Regions from separate parts of the Halalkalibacter sp. HAAS-P013 genome, predicted to be linked through region 1. Evidence: a T-box and tRNA genes for the amino acid it is inferred to sense, from the RefSeq annotation. Region 1 holds a T-box; the other holds one or more tRNA genes.
What was found. A T-box is a leader RNA that pairs with one kind of tRNA and senses whether it is charged. The one in region 1 lies ahead of ileS (isoleucine--tRNA ligase), so its partner is inferred to be a tRNA-Ile.
Positions count from the first base shown of each region.

Region 1 (8,574 bases):
GATCGACTACAATCGCTAATTGATCAAACACAACTGCATCACTTGGTGCATCATTTACTTCTCCTGCTAATGTAACACCAGAAACAATAAATAATTTTTCAAGCTGAGAAATGTCTTTTAATAACGTTCTTACTTCTCCACTTGTATATAATGTAATCGCTGCTGTTAACGATTTACCTATTTTCTTTTCGTTTCTTGCTTGTTCAAGCGCTTTTAACACGTCATCTCTTACGTTCATGAAATGATTCCACTTTGTCTTTAACGCTTCAACATCACCAAATGATGTTACAGAAGGCATATCAGTAAGCTGAACACTCTCTTCCCTTACTGCAGGAATATGCTCCCACACTTCATCTGCCGTATGACTCAAGATTGGTGATACAAGCTTTGTTAAACTAATTAGCACTTCATACATAACCGTTTGAATAGCTCGGCGTGATGGGTGATCAGCGTGTTCAATATATAGAGTATCTTTAGCTAAATCCATATAGAATGAACTTAATTCAATTGTACAGAAATTATGGATTGTATGATACACCGTTGAGAATTGGTATTGGTCATATGCTTGCTCAACCTTTTCAATAACTTCATTTAATTTAACAAGCATAAACAGGTCGACGTCCTTCAAGTCTTTTACATAGTTAGTTGCTGGGTCAAAATCATGTAAGTTACCTAACAAAAAGCGAAACGTATTACGAATTTTACGATAGGATTCAGATACTTGCTTTAAGATCTTATCTGAAACACGAACATCGGCTTGGTAATCAACTGATGCTACCCACAACCTTAAAATATCCGCTCCTAATTGCTTCATAACATCATTCGGAATAACGACATTCCCAATGGATTTACTCATCTTTCGACCTTCTCCATCAAGCGCAAAACCATGACTTAGTACACCTTTATATGGTGCTTTTCCTGTGATTGCAACGCTTGTAGAAAGAGAAGAGTTAAACCAACCACGATATTGGTCAGAACCTTCAAGATATAGGTCAGCAGGACGTTCGAGTTCTTCACGCTCTTCCAATACAGCTTGATGAGAAGAACCTGAGTCAAACCAAACATCCATAATATCCATCTCACGCGTGAATGTCCCATTAGGACTATGTTCAGATGTGAACCCTTCAGGTAGTAATTGATCTGTGTCCCACTCAAACCAAATATTAGATCCATGTTCACGGAACAAGTTCGAAACATGATCAATTGTTTCATCTGTAATAATTGGCTCTCCGTTTTCTCCATAAAATACTGGAATCGGAACCCCCCAAGCACGTTGACGAGAAATACACCAATCGCCACGGTCACGCACCATGTTAAATAATCGAGTTTCTCCCCATTTTGGCATCCATTCAACTTCTTCAATGGCTTTTAATAAATCATTTCGGAAATTTTCAATAGATGCAAACCACTGAGCAGTCGCACGATAAATAACTGGTTTCTTTGTGCGCCAGTCATGGGCATATGAATGAGTAATAAACGTTAACTTTAATAACGCACCTAACTCATCAAGCTTTTCTGTAATAGGTTTATTTGCCGCATCATAAAAGAGTCCTTCAAAACCAGGGGCTTCTTCTGTCATATTTCCTTTATCATCAACAGGGCATAAGACATCTAATCCGTACTTTTGTCCCACAATGAAATCCTCTTCCCCGTGACCTGGTGCTGTGTGGACACAACCTGTACCCGCATCTAATGTTACATGCTCTCCACACATAACTAATGAATCGCGACCATAAATTGGGTGCTCTGCTTTCACATATTCAAGTTCAGAACCTTTTAATACCTTTAATACTTCAACATTTTCCCATTCAAACTCTTTTTGAAGCGATTCAAGAAGTCCCGCTGCAACAACATATTTCTTTTCATCAACCGCAACGACGTTATAATCAAGGTCTGGATGAACTGAAATTCCTAAGTTTGCTGGGATCGTCCATGGTGTAGTTGTCCAGATGATAATAGATTCATCTCCCGATAGAACACCATTTCCTTCTTTCACTTTAAATGCTACGTAAATAGAAGGAGAACGTTTATCCTGATACTCAATTTCCGCTTCTGCTAATGCAGACTCAGAAGATGGAGACCAATATACAGGCTTCTTCCCTTTATAAATATGACCCTTCTTCGCCATTTCTCCAAATACTTTAATTTGTTGAGCCTCATATGCTTTGTCAAGAGTTACATATGGATTCCACCAGTCTCCACGAACACCTAAACGAATAAATTGTTCACGTTGACGCTCAATTTGTTTTCTTGCATATTCTTCACAAAGCTTACGGAATTCAGCAACACTCATTGACTTACGGTTTACTTTCCCGCTTTTTGTAAGTGCTGTTTCAATCGGTAAACCATGTGTATCCCAACCTGGAACATATGGAGCATGATAACCACTCATTGATTTATAACGAACAATGATATCTTTTAAAATTTTATTTAACGCGTGTCCCATATGGATGTCACCATTTGCATATGGTGGGCCATCATGCAATACAAATAATGGACGCCCTTCAGTCTTCTCTTGGACCTTTTTATAAATATCCATTTCATTCCATTTTTCTTGTCTTTCAGGTTCCCGATTTGGTAAATTTCCTCGCATCGGAAATGCCGTTTTTGGCATCAATAGCGTTTCTTTGTAATCCATTGACTTTCCTCCTAATTTAAACTACAAAATTGTTAGACAATACAAAAAACTCCTCATCCCAAAAAGGGACGAGAAGTTAACCCGTGGTACCACCCTGTTAGAAAGTTGTATAACTTTCCACTCATTCATTCGTAACGGGAATCACTCGTTGCATCCTACTTTTCACATTTCAGTGCAAAACTCAAGGGTGATTTTCCAATGTGAACGTCTTCAGGCTCCCACCATCCCTGAATCGCTAAGCACGTTTAAGACATTGTACTCGTCCCTATCATTGTCTTTATCAACATTCATTTAATGATTAACATTATATGATAGCCTTTTAATAAGTGCAAGGTTCTAGTTAGAAAAGCCGCGCATGTAGTGTTTTCTTACTCGAATCACGTACGCTCTGCATACGCTTCCTCTTCTTCTGTAACCTCATCCCAATCGTCAGACTGCAACATTTCAAGTTGAGCTTCAATAAGCATTTTAAATCTCATCTTGTATACAGATGCTTGCTTTTTCAATTCCTCCATGTCCATCATCACTTTTCTTGACTTAGCAAGAGAGTCATTAATAATTCGATCAGCATTCTTTTCTGCTTCTTTTACGATAAGTTGAGCCTCTTTTTGAGCATTTCGCCTAACTTCTTCTGCTGCTTCCTGAGCTACTAAAATCGATTTATTTAGCGTTTCTTCAATATTTTTAAAATGGTCCAATTTTTCATCAAGATCTGTAACTCGTTCAAATAGCTCCTTCTTTTCGCGAAGGACTGCTTCGTAATCTTTAATTACTTGATCTAAAAACTCATTTACTTCATCTTCATCATATCCGCGAAACCCTCTAGTAAATTCTTTATTATGGATGTCCAAAGGGGTTAAAGGCATGTCAGCCACCTCCATGTTGTTAACAATAATTTATTTAATATCAACCTTTTAAAAAATCAGTGCATGTTCCGGCTCGATCTTTATCTACTTTTATTCGACACAAAGGTCAAAATTCCTGCAATTTTTTCAGATAAATCTCTTATTGCTTTCGACCATAACGTAATCGGTATTTTTCTTTCTTCGTCAAACCATCAATCCCGATTACTTTTGATCTTCCAAACCCTCGGACAGATATGTAGTCGCCCACTTCTAATGTAAAATCAACACGATCCACTACTTTCCAATTAACTTTCACCAAACCTTTTTCTATATACGGTGTCACTTTAGATCGTGATAGTTTGTACATTTTGGCTAAAATAACATCAAGTCTCATAGAAGAAGCAGTTGTTACTTCTTCGATCCATTCATCTTTAGGTATAATGTGCTCAGTTAGTGGAATTCGATTCAACCGTACCGGCGCTTTTCCTACTTTTTGAATATTCATCTCAACATAATCTGAGATCTCTGTTGCTACAATAATTTGAGAAACTCCATCTTCATTTATAAAAATATCACCAAATTTTTCGCGCTTAATCCCGACATTCATAAAAGCCCCTAAAATATCACGGTGTTCAATTGTAACAAACTTAGTTGGATAATCAATCGCAAAAAGGGTAACCTGAAAGTCATCTTCAGATGTTTCCAAATATGAAGGCGTCAAACGTAACCGACAGCGCTCTGCATAACGAGAGCCTCCCGAAAAGGAGAGGCTCACATCTTCATCATGTCCTATAATAGTCCGGACAATTTCTTGCTGTCTTGGATCAAGAAAGTCCGTTAAACGATCGAAATGTTTATACTTTACGTCTTCCTGCCATTCCAATACTTGATCTACGAAAGGACGCTCCTCCTCGCGAAAGTGCTGATAAATACTAATGGCTGTTCACTCCTAACTGCTAAATACCAAAAAGGGCACGAACACCACCACTCGCTAAACGAAGAACAATAATAGCTACGATCGGAGATAAGTCAATCATCCCTAGTGGCGGAACAAATTTTCTAAATGGTTCTAAGTACGGCTCAACAATGCGCCCAACAAATTGACCGAGCGAGGACTCACGAGCGTTTGGGAACCATGACATAAGAATATAGCCAATAATAAAGAAAGAATAAATATATAATGCTTGATAAAGTAATAAACCAATTGTTTGCAAAACATTCACCACCTTCTATCTACAACTATTCAAAATGCTCCTGCATCATTTCTGTAATTGTACCTGAAACATCAACGTTATCAGGTGTACATAAAAAGATATTTGAGCCTACCTTTTGAATGTCCCCCCCAATAGCATACACTGTTCCACTTAAAAAATCGACTACTCGTTTTGCCTGATCATGTGAAATTCGTTGTAAGTTAATGATCACAGCTTTGCGATTTTTCAAATGATCTGCAATCTCTTGAGCCTCATCATACGTACGCGGCTCAAGCAGTATCATTTTCGCTCCCTTTTGGACACTTTGTAGACTAACGACATTTTGGGAGGAAGTTACTCCTGTAGGTTGCTTGGTTTGTTGACTCCGAGTTCGACGCTTCGGTTCACTTTCTTCATTACTATATCGTTCATCTACGTACTCCTCAACTTCTTCATATTCATCCTCTAATTCAAAAAAACGCTTAAATTTTGATTTCATCCCCATTATTAATTCTCCTCTCCATAATTTACTCTTTGCCGACAAGTGCTGAACCGATTCGAATGAAAGTCGCTCCTTCTTCAATGGCAACGGTAAAATCATTGGACATCCCCATTGATAGTTCCTTACACGGAGCATGGTCAAGCTCCAATGATTGTACTTCATCACGGATTTTTCTCAGTTTTCTAAAAACAGGTCTCGTTAATTCAGAATCATCATAGAAAGGTGCCATCGTCATTAGACCCACTACTTTAATATGCTTATATTGCTCTAAATCTTTGATAAATGGTATGACTTCATCAGGTGATAGTCCTGATTTCGATTCTTCTCCAGATACATTTACTTGCACAAAACATTTCATGACTTGTCCATCTTCTAATCTCTTGTCCACTTCCTTAGCAAGAGAAAGGCGATCCAAAGAATGGAGATATTCATATTTCCCAATGAGTTGTTTTACTTTCCTTGTTTGTAATGAGCCAATAAAATGCCAAACTCCTCTATCTCCAAGTTCTTCCCATTTTTTCAATGCACCTTCTGTTCGATTTTCACCGATATGTATCAATCCAGCATCCAGTGCTTTGGCTGTAGTTTCTATACTAACGTACTTCGTAACAGCTACAATTTGAACCGAAGAAATATCCCGACCACAGCCATTACATACATCGTTGATCTGTTCTTGCAAGTTACTTAACCTTTCATTTACAGTCATCGTGCTCAATCACCATCCACTCTTATTCCGATATAGCTCATTAATCTACCTGTTTTCCCACCATCTGCACGATGCGAGAACATTCTTTTATCTGAAGCTGTACAAATGGAAGATAAAAGGATTTGATTTTGATTTATTCCAGCTTGTATCAATAATTGCTTATTTACTTCTCTTAAATCAAGGAGATATTTGTTGTTCCCTAAAGTTGTATATGGTTTAAACTGTAAATGCTTTGGCCATATCTTCTCCACTTCTGTTATTACTTTTTGATCAACCTCATAAGCAGTTTTACTTATGCAAGGACCGATGGCAACATGTATATCGTTAACTGGAATGCCTTCTTCAACGTGCCATTTTTCAATCATAACTGAAGCAATATTTTGAACGGTGCCGCGCCACCCAGCATGAGCAAGACCTACTATCTTATTATTAGGTGCAAAAAAATATAGTGGAACACAATCAGCATATAAACTTGTCAACAAGACGTTCTTCTCGTATGTATAAATTCCATCCGTCATCAGAATGGCTGATTCCAGACTTTCACTCCCTCGACCAACATCGCCTTCTGTAATTTTTTTTACAGTTGCTTCATGTACCTGTTCAGTTCCTACCCATCGAGAAAGGGGGATACCCAAATCTTCTGCTAAGAGGTGACGGTTTTGATTTACCGTCAGAGAATCGTCACCAACATGAAACCCTAAATTCAAGCTTGAAAATGGCGATTGACTCTCTCCTCCATTTCTTGTAGAAAAGCCAACAATGAGATGAGGAAAAGCTTGTTGCCAACGTTCAATGGTTACATATCTTTCACTACTCTGAACAAACGGTTCCATCCCAATCTCTCCTCTCCCCGATTTTTAAGGGGAGGCACAGCCTTCCCTTAAAAAAGGAAAAATTATCATAGTTATATTTTAGCATATGAATACACATACAAGAAACGACTTTCTTCTTCAATCACCGCTTTCTCATTGTCGAAGGATGCTCGCGGTTATGTGTAGGCCTCCCATAAGTACTAGGTACTTCAACTAAGATAACATCAGAACCAATTCGGATAATATTTTTCCAAGGTATTACAATTTCTTCCGTTTCTTTTCCAAATAACCCCATCATCTTTCCAGAACTATTAATCACCAAAGCCTCTATTGCACCTGTAGAAAGATTTATTTCTAAATCTGTTAAATGACCTAAGCGTTTTCCATTATCCATATTAACAATATCTTTTACTTGTAGCTCTGATATTTTCATCATATACGGCACCTCTTTTCATAGTAGTCTGTCTTCTACTATATGCTGGGGTGTATATGGTTTATGAACGATTCCAAATACGTAGCCAACGTAAAAAAAGGATGGTCCCTCTTCCCCTTTATTATACATTCCGTTCTTGAAGGCTTGTCCTACTAGAATGGAACCAATAATAATAAAGGGAAAGGAAGGATTCATCCTTTGGTTGTTAAATTTGAGCGTGTTTATTCATTTGTTGAATGGCAGCTTTCTCTAAGCGAGAAACCTGCGCTTGAGAGATTCCAATTTCGTCTGCGACTTCCATTTGGGTTTTTCCTTGGAAAAAGCGCATATTCAAAATCATCTTTTCTCGATCGTTCAATCTAACCATTGCTTCTTTTAAAGCAATTTCTTCTACCCAATTGACATCTTTGTTCCGTTCGTCAGAGATTTGATCCATGACGAAAATCGGATCTCCACCATCATTATAAATTGGTTCAAACAAAGAAACTGGATCTTGAATCGCATCTAACGCAAAAACAACATCCTCTTTTGGTACGTCTAATACCTTAGCAATTTCTTGGACAGTTGGTTCTTTTTCACGTTTCTTTTCTGACATGATTTGATCACGAACCTGTAGCGCTTTATAGGCGATATCTCGCAAAGATCGAGAGACACGGATCGGATTGTTATCACGCAGGTAGCGACGAATTTCACCTATGATCATAGGAACCGCGTATGTAGAGAATTTAACGTTTTGACTTAAATCAAAATTATCAATAGATTTCATTAAACCAATACAACCTACTTGAAAAAGGTCGTCAACGTATTCTCCGCGATTGTTAAAACGTTGGATCACACTTAGTACTAAACGCAAATTTCCATTAACTAATGTTTCACGTGCACTGGTCTCACCATTTTGCAATCGCTGAAATAATTCTCGCATTTCAGTGTTCTTTAGAACAGGTAACTTCGAGGTATCTACACCGCAAATCTCAACTTTATTTCGTGTCAATTCTTTCCCTCCTATACGCGGGAGATGATGTCTAAGAAAAGTATCTCCCCAGAAGGAAAAAATATGCACGAGCGATGTCGAATAAAAACATTTGACATCGCTCGTGCACGTCATGACAATGAAAAATAAATAAAAAAAATTTTTTGAGCAGATTTGTTCATGAAATTTGGAAAATTAGGTCGTATAGGAAGGGGGAAAGTTGGTTACTAGGGACGTGTGCTTTCTACTTTATTGTACGAACATGCTTGCAATGGCTCCACTTACTGCGCGCCTAAAGGAGAAACCCACTCCTTTAGGCTTAAAACATAACGGCGAGGTACTCTTTGACCTAAAGGGGATTGCGCTTTTTCCATAATAGTGCGAACATGCTTGCAATGGCTCCACTCGCTGCGCGCCTAAAGGAGAAACCCACTCCTTTAGGCTTAAAACATAACGGCGAGGTACTCTTTGACCT
Region 1 is NZ_JBWQTU010000004.1:56-8,629, reverse strand. Features, by position in the region: gene ileS (isoleucine--tRNA ligase) at 1-2,638, opposite strand, end outside; T-box leader at 2,700-2,919, opposite strand; gene AC1FXP_RS07190 (DivIVA domain-containing protein) at 3,016-3,504, opposite strand; gene AC1FXP_RS07185 (YlmH family RNA-binding protein) at 3,644-4,414, opposite strand; gene AC1FXP_RS07180 (YggT family protein) at 4,440-4,697, opposite strand; gene AC1FXP_RS07175 (cell division protein SepF) at 4,723-5,181, opposite strand; gene AC1FXP_RS07170 (YggS family pyridoxal phosphate-dependent enzyme) at 5,204-5,884, opposite strand; gene pgeF (peptidoglycan editing factor PgeF) at 5,890-6,717, opposite strand; gene AC1FXP_RS07160 (YlmC/YmxH family sporulation protein) at 6,839-7,132, opposite strand; gene sigG (RNA polymerase sporulation sigma factor SigG) at 7,335-8,120, opposite strand.

Region 2 (8,574 bases), on a different contig from region 1:
AGTGGAACTATCTATTATTGTCTTGTTATCTTTTGCTGTTCTCCTTTTTATTTTATCGTTCTTTCGTAAAGACCGAATAAAACAAGTGGAAAAACAACTTGACCACATGTCCATTACATATATGCAAGAAATTTACCAATTAAAAAGGAAAATTCAAGTACTAGAAGAAGAATTGTTAGTAAGCAGTGATAAGCAAAATCATCATGTACAACATAAAAACTACATAAATGATATTAATCAAAAGCGATAAATTTTTTCGGTACATTGTTAATCAAAAAGATATTGAAAAGAAAAGATTTAGAGGAAGATATTATTATTAAATAAACATAGACTTCTACATGACGCTGTTGCTACGAGATATTATCTTACATAATAAATATGAATAAAATAAAAAGATGTGTTTCATAAAGGTTAATTCCACCTTTGAAACACATCTTTTTTATTCATCGGGCTGTTCAAGAATTGGACGTTCTGCTCTTTCAGGTCCATTTCTCAGATCTTTCATATCAAAATAGGCATCTAAAGCTTGACTGGCAATTTCTTGAGCCATTCCTTGTCTTCCACCATTTCTTTCTAACTTCACATTCGGTACGACAACCGCAAATGCAATTTCGGGGTTATTAAAAGGCGCGTAGCCAACAAGGGTCTGAGTATTCCCATCAACGAACCGACGGTCATTTCCTGTCCCCACAGCTACTCGGACCTGAGCCGTACCCGTTTTTCCAGCTGGCTGATAAGGTTTATTCGCAAAACGACTACTAGCAGTACCTCGCGTCATTACACCGCGCAAACCTTGTTGAACACGAGAAAGATATTGTTCATTCATATCAATTCGATTTAGAACTTTTGGTTCAAATTTTTGAACAACCGCACCTTGCTCATCTGTATTTGAGACAGGTTCACGAATTTCCGTGACTAACCTAGGTTGCATTCTAAGTCCATCATTAGCTATGGTAGAAATATATTGCGCAAGCTGTAGCGTTGTATACGTATCATACTGACCAATCATTAAATCTAGTAGGTTTCCATAGATAGTTGATCCACCCGTTAAACCTGTTGAGCTTGACGGTAAATCTATACCTGTCTCAGACCCTAAACCAAATTGGCTAAAATTATACCTAATTTCATTGTAAGCCTCTGCTACTGAATTATTTGTCCAATTACAATTATTAGGGTACTTACAATTAGCCATTAGCATCGCCATTTCAAACATATAAACATTGGATGAGACTTCGAGAGCTCGCACATCATTCACCCAACCAAAATTCCGTACCGATTTCTTCTCAGGAGTTGATGGTAACCTAATTGGTCGATCATTAAAACTTTTACCAGGGTGAGCAACTCCAACTTCAAACCCAGTTAATACAGAAGCTGCTTTAATTGATGAACCCATTTCAAATGCTTTCGTCACATTTCCTATATGATCAGCTTTTGTTTCTCTCGTTTTATTAGCCGGGTCGTTAAACCCTGCCATTGCCAAAATATCCCCAGTACGAGGATCCATCAAAACAGCATAAGCCGATCGATCTAGAATAAAGGAATTGCCGGCCTTTTTCATTTCTTCAGATATAATTCTTTCTAAGCTTTGCTGCAATTCCATATCAACACTTAGTACTAAATCATTTCCCCGTTGGCCAAGTCGTTCATTGACTGTATGATCTACTGAGCCGCCACTTGAATGTGTAATGCTTTCTACAACAGCTTTTTGACCTCGTAACACATCTTCATATTGTAATTCGAGAAAACTTGTCCCTACGATATCAGAGCGTTCATAACCCCTCGCCAAATAGTAGTCGATTTTTTCTCTTGGTATCGTTCCAGTTGATCCAAAGACACTACGTAATGATTCTCCATACACATAATTTCTACGTGAATCTCTTAATATATCAACTCCTGGCAATCGATATAAATTTTCGCTTAATTTATGAGCTTCCTCTTCTGTAATTCCACGTTTTATTCGCTGTGGAGAATTGGCATAACCACGGGACATTTCACGATAAATAGCAAGGACACGCAAATCTGTTTCCGATAAAATTTCGGTTTTATCGCTTGAAATACGTTCAACCTCTAATTGGTATTCTTCAGATACACTTTCCAATTCATTTCGTTCTTCTCGACTAACAAGGTCAAATCGTTCCTCTTGAGTCATTTGCATTAAAATATAATCTTGTTTGTCGCGCTCTGTAATTCGATCTGTTTCAATATCAATTAATTGTTCTAATTCTCGGGCAATACCAAGCATAGTATCTGCACTTGTTGATCTAGACGGATTCGTATACGTTACTGATAACTCTAGTTCATTATCAACAACTACATTGCCAAACCGATCATACATCAACCCTCTAGGTGCATCAATTCTTGCTGTCGTATTACTTGTTCCCTCAAGTTCTTTTACAAACTCTTGTCCTTCTACAATCTGAACAACCCCCAAACGCAGGATTAAAATAGAAAATAATACGAACACAGCAAAGAAAAGGACATTTAATCGAGTTGGAACATGATGTTTCTTCTTACGCTTTGATGCTCTTTCCACCTTGGATGGTCCTCCTAAAAATTTCTATTTACATTAGAATAGGCACCTTTAGTAAGGTGCCTACTTTGATTGCGAAAGTCGTAACCCGCGTATGCCGTTGCTTCAGTTGTTTCATGAACCTACTCTCGTAGGTGGGTGTTCGCAGAATCACATTCAACGTCCAGAACAAGCTGGCTTGTTGGCAGTGTTTCAATATAGAACTCCCTTTAATAAATCAAGGTTCGAAACAAGGAGAAGCTGACTAACACGGCAGGCAACGTTTTTATTGATTTTATTATAGCATACCCAATCCTTTTGTCAAAAGGGAAAGGAAACCAACTACATACTCGTTCCACTTCCACCTGAAGGATCGCCATCTCCTCCTTTTTGTCTAGCAAAGCTATAGCTTTCTCCCCCTTTGTTTTCTTTGAAATGAACATGTCTAACAAAAAAGTAAATGACCGTATGGCCAGCACCAAGTACAAGTAAAAGAATTGGAATACCTCTTTCCTCAGAGAAAAATGTCACAGTAGCTAAAAAAGCTAGTACTGACACAATACGACCTGAGTTTACAAATAGCTCTCGTACAACAATATACTCTACTCTCATCTCCGCTGCCTTCCAACCTTTCCCAATCACATCAAACGTGAGAGAGACATAAGGGACAAGTAACATTGGATATGCTATTGAAACAACAACACCATATGTTATAAGCTTCGCAAATGTTAATTCGCCTAGTACAATGATGAAAATCGCCCCATATAAGATTAAACCACCGATCAATATTAATCTTTTTCTAAACGTTGGTTTAATTACTCGAGTAATTACATAATACGCAACAAATTGTGTGGCAGAAGCCACTAACCCATACGTACCGATTGCTAACTCGCTACCTGTTGCAATGTACACCCAAACAACAATTACAAAAACGAAAGTCCCTTCTCGTAAGCCTTGGAAAAAATGAGCCCTCGTAATTTGCCGCCAATTTGGATTGTGTTTTCGTTCTTTTAATATTCTCCTAAAACAAAACTGTCCCTCAGCGGCACGACGTTTTAACATGAAGCTTGTTAAGACCGCTGCCAAAAAGAGAGCTAAGGAAATTGTAAAAATAATTGTATAACCTGTAAATTGCTCCATCCTTGTAATAATAAATCCTGATAAGATTGGCCCGATCATCCCTGCAAAGGAGGTTAATAAACCTAAAAAACCATTAAAAAAATCTCTTGTTTCAGGTTCTGTTATTTCAAACGTTAATACATTAAATCCAAGCCAATAGAAACCAAAACCCGTCCCGATTAATACACCTAAAAGAACTAAATATTCATTTGCATTCTTTCCTAAAAAAAGTACGGTTGAGAAAAAAATAGCCAGCGCGATGACACCTGCCCTTAGAACAATGACCCGGTCAATCTTCTTAGCTACTTTCCCTGCAAAAATAAATGCAATTGGCTGCATAACAACGGATCCCAAGTTATATAGAGCAATATCTACAAATTCACCTGATTGTTTCCACAAATAAACATTGACGAAAGTATTAGACAAGGCAATACTTAGCGCATACAACCCACCAATTATGAGCAATAGCTTTAAGTCCCTTGTCACTTCTATATCACCAATTACTTTCTTTACCAATACCTTATTCACCGACTCCACCACCCTCACAAGTAGTGTGTCACTTGAAAAACCGGTTATACAAAAAGGCCCTAAGGTTTTTCCTTAGGGCCTTTTGTATTCTTTATTTAGCTTCGTTATAACGTTTTGCAACTTCATCCCAGTTAACAACATTCCAGAATGCATTAATGTAATCAGGACGACGGTTTTGGTAGTTTAAGTAATATGCATGCTCCCAAACATCAAGACCTAAAATTGGAGTCTTGCCTTCCATTAATGGAGTGTCTTGATTTGGAGTGCTTGTTACAGCAAGCTTACCACCATCAACAACTAGCCAAGCCCAACCAGAACCAAAACGGTTAGCACCAGCGTTTGCAAATTCTTCTTTGAATGCATCAAAGCTGCCAAATGTTGAAGTAATCGCATCAGCAAGTTCACCTGTAGGGTTGCCACCTCCATTTGGACTAAGGATTTCCCAGAACAAAGTGTGGTTAGCATGTCCACCACCGTTGTTACGAACAGCACCACGGATATTTTCTGGTACTGCATCTAGATTAGAAACTAACTCTTCGATGCTTTTACTAGCAAGATCATCATGACCTTCAAGTGCTGCATTTAACTTTGTAATGTAAGTATTGTGGTGCTTACCATGATGAATATTCATTGTTGCCTCATCAATATGAGGTTCTAGTGCGTTTGCTGCGTAAGGTAATTGCGGTAACTCATATGCCATGTTAAATTCCTCCTCAAATGTGAATCTGATTATTGGCGGAGTATGTACTCCAAAAATGTGGACTTTTGCAACATTTTTGTTTCATAAGTCTTCCAATTCATACATTACCAAAATTTGAACATTCTTGCAATGATTATGCTCAGGTAATTTTAAATAATGTAACCACATTTACTCTACCCTTACTCTAGATGAATTAAACTCAATTTCGTCATAACAAAAATCCCCAGACATAAACATGTACAAACCCTTTTTCAATTACTAATGGAGGAACAGTATGAATTGGTGGCAAGCATTAATTATAGGTTTTATTCAAGGAATATCCGAATTTTTGCCAATCTCAAGTACAGCGCTTATGCTAATAGTCCAAAGGCTACTTGATATACCTATTGGAGAAAATTTCAAACTGGCATTTGAAACCTTTTTACATTTCGCTTCTGTTTTAGCTGTTATTGTTTATTTTCGTCGCGATTTATGTAAGATCCTGCAAGATTTTATAACCTATATTCAAACGAAAAATATTAAAGCACAAGCAAACTACAGATTCGTACTTTTATTGATTATATCAACAATTGTAACTATTTCAGCTGGGAAAATGATCGAGTCGGTTCTCGGAAAACAATTAACTAATTCTGCAACTATTGGAGTTTCTCTCATTATTACTGGATTATCGCTAATATTAATAGAACATGGATTAAATGGAGGGATAAGACGACTATCAATGTTAAACTGGAAGGATGGAATAATTATCGGAATAGGGCAAGCTCTCTCATTAATCCCAGGTATATCAAGAACAGGGAGTACATTATTCACCGCTCTTTGCTTAGGCTTGTGTAAAGATACTGCACTTCGCTACTCATTTCTTCTGTCTATTCCCGTCTTCCTCGGTATGACCATATTAAAATTACCAGATTTAATAAAAAGCCATACACAGATCAGTCTCTTTTCCTTATTCGTTGCCTTTATATCTTCATTTATTTTTGCATTAATAGGGATTAAATGGTTTATTTCGATGTTAAAAAACACTAAGTTAACATATTTCGCTTTTTTCTGTATTGGACTTGGGATTTTCACATGGAGGTTTATTTAATACAAAAAAGGACCTCTAAGCACGAGATCCTTGAATATGTAATATATATGGCGGAGGAAGAGGGATTCGAACCCCCGCGCGGTTTAACCCGCCTGTCGGTTTTCAAGACCGATCCCTTCAGCCGGACTTGGGTATTCCTCCGAATTAACTTTGTAAAAATCATGGTGGACCCTGTAGGACTCGAACCTACGACCGATCGGTTATGAGCCGACTGCTCTGACCAACTGAGCTAAGGGTCCTCTATGGGGCGACTGATGGGAATCGAACCCACGAATGTCGGAACCACAATCCGATGCGTTAACCACTTCGCCACAATCGCCTTAAAACATTTAATTAAAGTAGCGGCGGAGGGAATCGAACCCACGACCTCACGGGTATGAACCGTACGCTCTAGCCAGCTGAGCTACGCCGCCATAATGGCTCCACAGGTAGGACTCGAACCTACGACCGATCGGTTAACAGCCGATAGCTCTACCACTGAGCTACTGTGGAATATCAATTAAGAGACAAGAATTATCTTAACATGCTCTTCAAATTACGTCAACACTTTTCCGGAAATTAAATAGAAAATATTTCATAACATTAATCCTGCTATAACTTACCATACTTCAAATAATTAAACAAGCCTACTTTTAGAGAAAAATCAAGGTACCCCTATACTTAAGGGCACCTTGATTACTTAAATTAGTGGTCTTCACCAATTACGGCTTCAGCAATATTAACAGAATGATCGCCGATCCGTTCTAAATTACTAACAATATCGACAAAAACAATTCCAGCTGAACCAGAACATTTCCCATCATTCACTCGTTGAATATGCTGCTTTCTAAGCTTTCTTTCCATTTTGTCTATTTTTTCTTCTTTCTCCAAAACATAATAACCCCAATCGCTTGCTTGAGAGTCATAAAACCTGCATTAACAAGACCGATGGTTAAGACGGTGGTCCCCGTACTTGTTTGAAGAAGTACCGTTACAAATAGTCCTGCAAATACCCCCATAACAGGATTTGTCGTAAACTTATCTAGAACATCTCGCAATCCATCACCAGCAACCTTTTGTAACCCATCCCCCTTGTATTTAATACCAAAAAGGAAAATACCAAGTTCACCAAAAAACATGAACACCCTGTCTGTTATTAAGCATTCATCAAGGGTTTGTAAACTATAAATTATTAAAAATCATCTTTATTTCAATAATTCATGATTTTCTTCAAAAAGCCCTCTGTAATTGAAATTCAATGATAGCATTTTTAACCGCAATTCGTTAAAATAACGGAGTATGAAAGAGGTGAACAAATGAGTTACTGGGAATGGTTTATTAAAAGCTTCTACAATAGAAAAGTGATTGCATATTCTCGCTTTCGACCAATAACGACAACAATTGGATTTGTCTTAATGATTATATTTATTGCGAGTATCCCTTATTTTATCTCTTTAAATATTACTATTGTTTCAAGCGTACAACAGCTTGATCGTATTTTAGAAAATGATTTACCTGACTTTCATCTAGTTGAAGGTACATTATTTTTGGAAGAGGAAGAGGTCTACATTACCGATGAAGTGAGTGATGGCTTTTTCCTAATTGACCCTGCTAATTCGTTATCAGAAAGAGAATTATTGGAGCTAGACGAGGGTATTGCATTACAGCAAAGGGAATTTCTTTTTATCTCGCATGGACAAATTCAATCGATCTCTTATTCACTCCTCGGCTTACAGGAGCTTTCTAAAGAAGATCTCTCACTTCGTATTAGTCAACTTTTAAATTTCTTGCCGATCTTATTAACGATCATAACAAGTTTATTATTTGTAGGACTTGCTGGTCTAGGCTTTTTAAGTATTACCATTCTAGCTTTTCTAGCTCTTTTTATTAAAGGAAAAAGAAAGTTAGAATATCGCCATACGTGGATTATCACCGCACACGCACTCACACTGCCGGTCATCTTACTATATTGGATAGATATTCTTATCTTCCCTATACCGTTTACTGCGTTTGCATTATCAACCTTTATAATTGTTCTTGTAGCGATTAGGTCTATCCCTATTCCTAAGCGCAGCACATCCTAGCTAAAAAGACGAGGACCTTACAACAACTTAAATAAAGGGTTATCCCCAAAGTGGGATAACCCCTCCTAACATACCTTTCACTACATTGATACTCCTAGATACTCCTACTCTTGCTTTTCTTCTTCCTCTAATGGTTTAATTAAAATTCTTGTACCATCTACCGACATGACAATGATATCCTGATTTGCTTCAATCCAACTTCCACCACTTGTTGCACTATATTGCTCTCCTTCAATCTCGACCGTACCAGTTGGCCTGAATGAACTGATTGTTCTTCCTCTTTTTCCGACAAGTTGATGGTATTTTTCATTAATGGAATTGTAGCCCAACTCATTAGTTAGTTTATCTTTCAACGTCATTTTTGCCCATAAATTCCGTGATGGAAAGACCTTTAAAAACAATGCTGAACTAAACCCTCCAATGATAAACCCCATTGAAACTAATACACCATATATGAAAGATGGGGCTGGGACTGCTAAGCCAATGATCATTAATACGACCCCTAATAATGCTACAGTTCCATCAGTAATCACTTTTCCATCTATTACGATTAATGCTAGACCTACGA
Region 2 is NZ_JBWQTU010000002.1:359,091-367,664, forward strand. Features, by position in the region: gene AC1FXP_RS05705 (hypothetical protein) at 2-250, shown strand; gene AC1FXP_RS05710 (peptidoglycan D,D-transpeptidase FtsI family protein) at 440-2,533, opposite strand; RNA gene ssrS (6S RNA) at 2,612-2,792, opposite strand; gene AC1FXP_RS05720 (MFS transporter) at 2,852-4,156, opposite strand; gene AC1FXP_RS05725 (superoxide dismutase) at 4,248-4,856, opposite strand; gene AC1FXP_RS05730 (undecaprenyl-diphosphate phosphatase) at 5,131-5,943, shown strand; tRNA gene AC1FXP_RS05735 (tRNA-Ser) at 5,992-6,084, opposite strand; tRNA gene AC1FXP_RS05740 (tRNA-Ile) at 6,106-6,182, opposite strand; tRNA gene AC1FXP_RS05745 (tRNA-His) at 6,187-6,262, opposite strand; tRNA gene AC1FXP_RS05750 (tRNA-Met) at 6,283-6,356, opposite strand; tRNA gene AC1FXP_RS05755 (tRNA-Asn) at 6,361-6,435, opposite strand; gene AC1FXP_RS05760 (PhoU domain-containing protein) at 6,628-6,813, opposite strand; partial or broken gene AC1FXP_RS05765 (Na/Pi symporter) at 6,816-7,061, opposite strand; gene AC1FXP_RS05770 (DUF1189 domain-containing protein) at 7,239-8,006, shown strand; gene AC1FXP_RS05775 (NfeD family protein) at 8,111-8,574, opposite strand, start outside.
Region 2: it has a tRNA-Ile gene. The T-box ahead of ileS (isoleucine--tRNA ligase) is inferred to sense a tRNA for this amino acid. The anticodon was not compared.